Regions from separate parts of the Pseudoalteromonas sp. SS15 genome, predicted to be linked through region 1. Evidence: predicted binding sites of a transcription regulator. Region 1 holds the regulator's gene; each other region holds the start of a gene.
What was found. Region 1 encodes ArgR, which controls arginine synthesis, uptake and breakdown. Its sites were predicted from a motif close to ANTGAATANNTATTCANT; they were not measured.
Positions count from the first base shown of each region.

Region 2: a site for ArgR is predicted at 1,736-1,753, ahead of AAEU28_RS18155 (aspartate aminotransferase family protein). Genes of this name have one in related genera too.
Region 3: a site for ArgR is predicted at 1,859-1,876, ahead of gltB (glutamate synthase large subunit). Genes of this name have one in related genera too.

Region 1 covers NZ_JBMMUD010000002.1:462,481-465,771, forward strand. The annotation lists gene mdh (malate dehydrogenase) at 171-1,112, opposite strand; gene argR (transcriptional regulator ArgR) at 1,410-1,877, shown strand; gene AAEU28_RS06405 (Dyp-type peroxidase) at 1,874-2,791, opposite strand; gene AAEU28_RS06410 (ABC transporter ATP-binding protein) at 2,819-3,291, opposite strand, start outside.
Region 2 covers NZ_JBMMUD010000010.1:73,161-76,451, forward strand. The annotation lists gene AAEU28_RS18145 (anthranilate synthase component II) at 1-431, shown strand, start outside; gene AAEU28_RS18150 (HDOD domain-containing protein) at 466-1,641, shown strand; gene AAEU28_RS18155 (aspartate aminotransferase family protein) at 1,941-3,152, shown strand; gene astA (arginine N-succinyltransferase) at 3,222-3,291, shown strand, end outside.
Region 3 covers NZ_JBMMUD010000001.1:557,828-561,118, forward strand. The annotation lists gene gltB (glutamate synthase large subunit) at 1-1,758, opposite strand, end outside; gene AAEU28_RS02425 (tandem-95 repeat protein) at 2,202-3,291, opposite strand, start outside.

The DNA of each region.
Region 1 (3,291 bases):
CTTTATATCTTTACCGAATTAAAAAAGCAGCGTCGTAGCTGCTTTTTTAATGCCTTAGCTGTTAGCTGTTAGCTGTTAGCTACCAAGGTTAAACATAAAAGATGCCTAGCAAAAAGGTTCAGGCATAAAAAAACCCGCCGTAGCGGGTTTTTAAAACTTTCAGATTGCGATTATTGCGCAGCCATGAAGTCGATACCTTCTTGGATATCTTTGTTTAATGTTTCTAGCATGTCGTTCTTCGCTTTCTCTTCGAACGCGCTTAGCTCGCCGTAAGAAAGAATTTCTTCAACACCGTTAGTACCTAAACGTACTGGGTGTGCGAAGTATGCTGCGTCACCGTTCTCAACTGCAACGTATGCATAGTCAACAACGTTTTGCTCGCCTTGAAGACCCTTAACTAGTGAGAAGCAGAAACGTGCTGCTGCTGCACCCATTGAAAGTGTCGCTGAACCGCCACCTGCTTTAGCGTTAACAACTTCAGTACCCGCGTTTTGGATACGTGGAGTAAGTGCTGCAACTTCTTCTTCAGTGAACTCAACACCTTCAACTTGAGAAAGTAGAGGAAGAATAGTAGTACCTGAGTGACCACCAATAACTGGTACTTTAACTTCAGATACGTCAACACCTTTCAGTTCAGCAACGAATGCTTCTGAACGGATAACGTCTAGTGTAGTTACACCGAATACACGTGATGCTTCATAAGTACCCGCTTTTTTGAATACTTCAGCAACGATTGGTACAGTGCCGTTTACTGGGTTAGTGATAACACCAACTAGAGCTTTAGGACAGTTACGTACGATACCTTCAGCAAGTGTCTTGATGATACCAGCGTTAACATTGAAAAGGTCAGCACGGTCCATACCAGGCTTACGAGGCATACCAGCTGGGATAAGAACAATGTCAGCACCCGCTAGCGCTGCGTCAAGATCATCTGCACCAAAACCTGCAACTTTAACTGCAGTTGGGATGTGAGATAGGTCTACAGCAACACCAGGAACAACTGGCGCTACGTCGTATAGAGATAGCTCAGAACCTGCAGGAAGGCCATTTTTAAGAAGTAAAGATAGAGCTTGACCGATACCGCCAGCGGCACCTAATACAGCAACTTTCATGTGGAATTCTCCATAATTTGAAGGTGGAATTGTGTGTGCTGTAAAGATAATGAAAAGTGCAGGTAAAAACAAATTTATCGGCGCTATTTTAAGGTTTTTTTCGACTATAGTTGTAAAATATTGCTTTCAGCGTGCAAGCTCGCTTTACACTTCAAAATATTCATTTTTCTGTTTCTAAAAATGCCCTGCCACTTAAGCAAATCTTGCAATCAATTCACTTTGTTTTTTAATTGCAAAGTTGGGTCTGGATTCAGAATTGTGTAAAATCTAAGTAATATTTAATAAACGAGTTCAATTATGCAAGCAAACGAGAAGCAAGAAGCGCTGATAAAAGCATTCAAAGCACTATTAAAAGAAGAAAACTTTGGCTCGCAGGGTGAAATTGTCGATGCCCTGAAAGATCAAGGCTTTGATAATGTAAGTCAAAGCAAAGTGTCACGTATGCTAAGTAAGTTTGGTGCGGTAAGAACTCGTAACGCAAAACAAGAAATGGTTTACTGCTTACCGGCAGAAATGGGCGTACCAACGGCAAAAAGCCCATTAAGACAATTAGTGATTGATATCATGCACAATGAAATGATGATCATCATCCGTACAAGCCCTGGTGCAGCTCAACTGATTGCCCGCTTACTAGACTCATTAGGTACTGCTGATGGCGTATTAGGTACCATTGCCGGTGACGATACTATTTTTATTGCACCAGCTAAAATCTCAGAGATAGATGTAACGCTTGAGAAAGTAAAAACCTTATTCGACAACGTTTAACTTTCGGCTATTTGCGCCATGTTTTGCAAAAACTGCACGGATGGCGCAAAAAACGCAGCTCCCATATCGGCCTGACAATAATCTAACCATGCATCGTAATGCTGTTCGTTCCCTACTCGTGTCGTTAACAGCTGCTCGAAAGCATCCCCCTTTGCGGCACAACTCACCCATAAAGATCCTTGCTCAAAGACATCTCCAAACGGCATACTTTGCTCAAGCAATAAAGGTAAGTTGTCTGGACTTTTAAGCTCAGTTAATGCGGCATGGTTATTTGCTAAGACGTTTTCTAGCTTTTTGTTCTCTAAACGAGAGCGGCCCATAATGGCTTCTTGATCGTTCAGGCTTAATTGTTGCCAACGGTTTAGATCAAACTTCACTCGCTGTACATGAATGTAGCTACCTTGATCTTCAAAGCTTTCAGGGTCATGAACTAAAGCCACTTGGCGCTTAAAACGTCCATGTGGCGTATTAGCACCATAAATAAAGCCGTTAAAGTTTCGACCGTCTAAGAATCGGAAAGTACGGATATGTGCGACCAATTCCACTTTACCCGCCAACATATGCCTAACACTTTGTGCAAATAGGTGATTCACATCTTCTCTGTCAGAGCGGATCACATAGAGTAAATCAAATGGCTGAGTGTGCATAAGGTGCTCGTGAGAGCGAATATGCGGGAAGCTTTTTAACTCTTTAGGAATACACTCGGGATATATATGTGGCCAATACTGCGCACCAATAGCCACAAAGCTAGATACCATAGATTCAGAGAAGCGGTCACTCAATTCTGATTGTAAGCGTTCACATTGCCCTAATGCTGCTCTAACGGCTTCGTCTTGACCGTCGAGCACATTAAAAAACAAATGTAATCCATGCAGATTTGCCTCTGCACACACTCCTGACTGCGGCTGAGCCATGGCACCCCAAGTTATAATAAGTAATGACTATGAAAAGAAATTTACCGCATGTGGCTTAATTTTAAAAGTCACTGGCTCATTAATATTCAGGGCATGTTCACTTTCGACGGGCACTTCTATGACTTGCTCTGCCACTTTTATTTGATAAATAAACTCAGTCCCGATAAAGCGCGATTGCAGAATTTCGACGTCATTTGTCTCGCCATTTTCTAGCTGTATATGAGCTGGTCGAATATAAATTTGCCCACTACCTTGCGCATTTTCACACGCTTTTGTCGAAGTGAATCTACCAAATGAAGTAGTAAATTCGCGTTTATCTTCAGCTTGGGCTGGAATATAAATACCCTGCCCCAAGAATTCTGCCACTTCTTTACAAGCTGGCTGCTCAAACAACGTTTTAGCATCGCCTAATTGGGCGATTTTACCTTGATGCATCACAGCCAGTTTATCTGCAAAAGCAAAGGCCTCTTCTTTTGAATGACTGACAAAGATAGCTGAGA
Region 2 (3,291 bases), on a different contig from region 1:
CTTGTAGTCCCAATGAGGCGGGCATTTCTTTGTCTGTTGTTGAGCAATTAAAAGGGCAATTTCCAATACTGGGGATTTGCCTTGGTCACCAGACGATTGCACAAGCTCTGGGCGCACAAGTGATAAGAGCCAGAGAAGTGATGCATGGGAAAACGTCGCAAATTCGCCATATAAATAAAGGCGTGTTTCAAGGTTTACCAGATCCACTCACCGTATGTCGCTATCATTCTTTGATTGTTGCCAAAGAGCGTCTGCCTGAAGACCTTGAGATTACAGCATGGACAGAGAATGGCATGCAACAAGTGGATGAAATTATGGGCTTATGCCATACTGAAATGGCTTTAGAAGGTGTGCAATTTCATCCTGAAGCGATACTCACAGAACAAGGGTTAGCTTTATTAAATAATTTTATTCGCCGCTTTTCTAAGTAAAAGAAACGCTAAAATAGGAACATTAGAACGTTCAATGACTGACTTATCTCGGCAACTCAGGACTTCAATCGCACTCAATGAACGTGCGCATGATCTGTTTATTAGTCATAACTTTGCGCAGCAACAGTTAGGGTATATTCACACCCTAGATCTAAATTATGGTGAGAAAATACCACAACGTACTATGCTTGAGGTTGAGATTGCTGCCGCTGCAAAACGTAAAGAGAGCAGTACCAGTCACCATAAGTATATTGCGAAAGCCAGTAATCATCTGCACCAAATTATTGAGTCATCAATTCAAAAGCAAATAGATGATATTGATAATATCTATCATGAGATTGTTGGCATTCAGGATGCAGTACCGACTATTTTAGATCTTCTGGGTGTGAAGTCAGCGTCGGTTGGGCGTCTTGAGCCATTGGTTAATGAATTAACTTGGTTAGGCAGAGATCTGGTTTCCTTAGTTAACTTACCGCAATATCGTAAGCAAAGCTCAAAAGGTGTCACAGTCAAAGTTGACACGCCAGCATTGGCGCTGCGCTATTTAGGGCTTGAAAATCTACAAATGGTCATCCCGACTTTTGCAATGCGTCACTGGATGCCTCACGATACATCGCCATTTCCTTTATTAAAGCGCAAACTTCGTGATCATAGTATGACAACGGGAATTGCAGCAAAGCATTTAGCTGAATTGAACGGTGTCAAAGAGCAACATGCTTTTACGCTAGGTATGTTATTAGATGTAGGTAAAGTCGCTTTAACGCGCTTGTATCTAAGAACGTTTGAAAAGGTCTGGCAGGAAAAGGTGCGTATCGCTCGCGATAAAAACCATAAAGACCTTCACTCTGCACTTTTAGAGCTATCACCGGACCCACTCTTTTTAAGGGGGCTTTTGCTCAATCACTCAGCAAACCTCTCGGCTAAATTGATAGAAAAAATGGCGTTTAGGTATTTGCCATTTATGGCGCCGATGGAAGAGTTCGCTGCTAATTATTTACCTCAGTCGCATAGTCAGTCAGCCGATTATTTACCGCTTAGTCAGGTACTGCGAAAGGCACATGGTTATAGTTTGTATATGATCCTCAAAGACAATCAGTTTATCGAAAAGGATGAAGCAGCTCATTGGTTTGCTCACCTGGGGTTATCAAAAGAGGAACTCACTACGCTAGCAAAATGTAACTTTAATAGTTTACAGCTAACAATTTTGTAAAATTTAAGATTTTTTTTGCGACTATTCATTCAAGCCACTAATTAACTCGATTAGTGGCTTTTCCTTTTCTTAACAGTCAAATCTATCGAGTGCACCTAAATAGTTATTCACTCACTATGAAAAACTATCCCAAACCCTTGAATATCAAGGGCTCTATGAAAGTTTTAAATGAGACTTTAAGGTTTTTTTCTGAAATAATGGGTGAATGAAATTTGTGCCATACGGCTATTTTTAGCCGCGAACTAGCTACACTCAATACTAGTTTTAGTGCACCTAACTCAACTTTATGGGGATAGAAAATGACTATTAATCGTGAATTATTCGATCAGGTAATGGTACCTAATTATGCACCTTCAGCAGTTATTCCAGTTCGAGGCGAAGGTTCTCGCGTTTGGGATCAAGAAGGCCGCGAGTTTATCGACTTTGCAGGTGGTATCGCTGTTAACTGTTTAGGTCACTGTCACCCAGCATTAGTCAATGCGCTGAAAGAGCAAGGTGAAAAAATCTGGCACCTATCAAACGTAATGACAAACGAGCCTGCATTGCGTTTAGCGAAAAAATTAACAGACGCAACATTTGCAGAAAAAGTTTACTTTGCAAATTCAGGTGCAGAAGCGAACGAAGCAGCACTTAAATTAGCACGTCGTTTTGCGCTAGATAACTTCGGCGCTGAAAAATCACAAATCATCTCATTCAACAAAGGCTTCCATGGTCGTACTTTCTTCACAGTAACTGTGGGTGGTCAAGCTGCTTATTCTGATGGTTTCGGTCCTAAGCCGGGTGATATCGTACATTGTGACTATAACGATTTAGCGGCATTCGAAGCGCTAATTTCTGACAACACATGTGCTGTGATGATGGAACCACTACAGGGTGAAGGTGGTATCGTATCTCCAGAAGCTGATTTCGTGAAAGGTGTTCGCGAACTATGTACTAAGCACAATGCGCTGCTTATTTTTGATGAAGTACAAACAGGTGTTGGTCGTACTGGTGACCTATACGCTTACCAAGGTTTAGATGTTATTCCTGACATTCTAACAACTGCAAAAGCGCTAGGCGGTGGTTTCCCAATCGGTGCGATGATCACAACGACTGAAATCGCGAAGCACTTAAAGATTGGTACGCACGGTTCTACTTATGGTGGTAACCCATTAGCTTGTGCAGTTGCAGAAGCGGCATTCGATACGGTAAATGATGAAGCGGTATTAAACGGTGTTAAAGAGAAAGAAGCACTATTCCGCGAACTACTTACTGCAATTAATGACAAGTACAACGTATTCAGCGAAATTCGTGGTAAAGGTCTATTATTAGGTGGTGTTGTAAACGAAACATACAAAGGCCGCGCGAAAGAGTTTTTAGTAGCAGGTACTAAAGAAGGAGTGATGTCACTTGTGGCAGGCGCTGATGTTGTTCGCTTCACGCCATCATTGGTTATTCCTGAAGCGGATATCCGTGAAGGTATGGCTCGTTTCGAAAAAGCAGTTGCTGCAGTTGTAGCTGAAAACGCTTAATTCCTTGAGTGGCCAAGCTTGCTTGGCCTTGTCTACCGTCAAGTTAACTTTTTAGGAGTAAGCGGACTCATGATGATCCTTCGCCCAATCCAGCAAAGCGACTATCCAGCGCTTTTAAAAATTGCCCATGAATCAGGTC
Region 3 (3,291 bases), on a different contig from region 1:
CTCAGTTTTGTCATAGTTCAGTTGAATTTTACAGGCACAGTAATGTTCGTCATCGGCATTCACTAACTGCTGCATATCAGAAAATGTGAGTACTGGTGAGGCAAACTGAAGACGCTTGGCATGGCCTGTGGTTTCATTGAATACGTTTTGCTCACGACCAATGCAAGTCGCTAATGACATAACGTGATTTTCACGAAGTGGGTCAATCGGTGGGTTTGTTACCTGCGCGAATTTTTGACGGAAGTAATCGTACAAAGAGCGATGGCCTTCAGACAATACAGCAAACGGGGTGTCGTCACCCATTGAGCCAGTTGCCTCTTGGCCGTTTTGTCCCATTACTCGAATGACGTTGTCCAGTTCTTCATTGCTGTATCCGAATAGCTTTTGATAAGTCAGCAATAATTCATCGTCAAAATCGCGTACACCCGCATCTTCTTCTGACAAATCTTCGAAAGGTGTAAGGCGCTTTACGTTTTGCTCAAGCCAAGTTTTGTAAGGATGACGTGATTTTAAGTCTTGATCAATTTCATCAGACTGCCAAATTTTGCCATGAAGGGTGTCGATAACCAGCAATTCACCAGGACCAACACGGCCTTTTTCAACTACCTCATCAGCTGTGTAATCCCAAATACCGACTTCAGATGCAAGCGTGATAAAACCATCTTGAGTGATCACATAGCGCGCTGGTCGTAAACCATTTCTGTCTAGGTTACATGCCGCAAATCGACCATCTGACATAACGATACCCGCAGGACCATCCCAAGGTTCCATATGCATAGAGTTAAAATCGTAGAAGGCACGTAAATCATCGTCCATGGCTCGGTTCTTTTGCCATGCAGGCGGCACAAGCATGCGCATAGCTCGGAAAATATCCATACCACCGGCAAGGAATAATTCAAGAATGTTATCTAGGCTTGATGAATCTGAACCTTCTTCATTCACAAATGGCGCGGCCGTTTGTAAATCAGGTAACAAGGGTGAAGAAAACTTGTAAGCACGCGCTCTCGCCCATTGTCGGTTACCAGCAATGGTATTTATCTCACCATTGTGTGCCAAATATCTAAATGGCTGAGCTAACGGCCAACGCGGTTGTGTATTCGTCGAAAAACGTTGGTGGAAAACACAGATAGCACTTTTCATGCGCATATCTGCTAAATCTAGATAAAAGTTTGGAAGGTCTACAGGCATCATTAAGCCTTTATAAACCGTTACCAGACCTGAAAGACTCGAAATATAAAACTGCTCATCTTCAACTAAGCGCTTCTCAATTCGACGTCTTGCGATATACAAACGACGTTCTAGATCTTTTGGGCGCCAGCCTTCAGGAGCAGATACAAACACCTGCTCAAATTTAGGTAGTTGCTTTAAGGCGATAGGTCCTAACATACCTGGTTCAGTTGGCACGACTCGCCAGCCAACGAGCGTTAACGTTTCTTTTTCTAATTCTTCGTTAATCACTTTACGGGCTTGAGATGCAAGCGTTTCGTCAGCATTCAGGAACATCATACCGACAGCGTAATTTTTACCTAAGTGCCAACCGTTTTCTGTGGCAATGGCTCTAAAGAAGCTGTCTGGTTTTTGCAGTAATAAACCACAGCCATCACCTGTTTTGCCATCTGATGCAATACCACCACGGTGTTGCATTCGGTCTAACCCTGTAATTGCATTGCGGATCAGCTTATGACTTGCTTGCCCGTTTATCTGAGCAATTAAACCAAAACCACAATTATCTTTTTCTAACTTAGAGTCATATAGCATGCACCCCTCCCCCTGCTACATCTATGGTCGGAAATGAACGAGACGATTGTTCCGACAGATATTCAAAACTAGCTTTGTTTTAAAATAGAGTCAACAAAATTATGAATAGATATTCATTAACTTGAATATTTCTCATTGGTCTGACAAATTCACCAAAGAATTTAAAAAACGATAAAAATGTTAACTTGCGACACTCAAAAAACAAATGACACCGGTGACATTTTAAATTTTGTTTAACAAACTGAGAATTCAACAGCCAACCATTACTAGTTTACGTTTACGTAAACTGAAAATTAACAGAATAAATATTCACAATAATTGATATTAATAGAGGTGAGTAGCAGCTAAGTAGTGATTATATATGCTTGGCAAATAACGAATAAGTGTATGCATAAAAAAGGCCTTACATCAGTAAGGCCTTTTCATGCTTAACTTATCTATTATCAGAATCGATAAGACACCCCTAGTTGAACGTCTGATACCGAACCTGGCTGTAGATTAAAATGGCTGTAATCTAATTTAACACTCAAAGAGTCCGTTAATGAATAGCTTACTCCTAAGCCATAATATAAATCAGTCCCATCCATTTCATTTTTTATCAGTTGATTGTTCATTACACTCTCAACTTTATATTTCCATTTGTAGGCACCCATAAACGCGCCTACTCGAGCTTTACCAAACTTTAAGAAATTATATCTTGCTTGAAGAGCAAACCCTTCAGAAAAGTTAGGTGCTTGTTCAGAAATCGATTTATGAACATCAGCAGGTACCAATGATTCTCCTTTAAACGAAACTCTCCCTTGACCTAAATCGATATAACGTAAAGAAGTAGACCAATCAGATGTCAGTTGATAATAGACACCAGCAGACCAACTCTCACTCTTATCATCGATCATTATTTCTGAAACACCGTCCATATTGGCCATTGTGTAATCTGCTTTCGCTTGGCCAACACCTGTTTCTACTCCCCATTCAGACGCCAACGCTTGAGCGTTGACTAGGCAACTAGATGTAATAAGCGCAAAGCTTGGTAGAAGTGCCTTCCTTCTTCTTATTAGCAGTATAGAAATCATAATAACAACTAAGCCTCCTAGGCTACCTGATGATTTGTTTTCAATGGCGACACTCTGATGGGCTGTTACAGTGACACGCGCTTCACCTTGAGAAAGTGCACCTTTACTGTCTTTCAAAGTGTATTTGATGACATCTACACCACTAAAGCCCACTTTAGGGATATAAGTCAGTGTGCCATTCACATTGACTTTAGACTCACCATGCTGAGCAGTTGCACTGACAAGCGTTAACTCGTCTCCATCTTTATCCGTGTCATTTGCTAAAACATCTATAGTGATAGTTGCTTTGTCATTGGTACTCGCATTATCAAGTACCGCTGTTGGTGCACTGTTAACAATAAGGTTAACTGTAGCAGTACTATTAGATGTACCGCCTTTACCATCCGAAATACTGTACTGAATAATCGCTTGGCCAATTAAGTCGCTTGGAGGCGTATAAACAAGCTTATTATCTTCAATA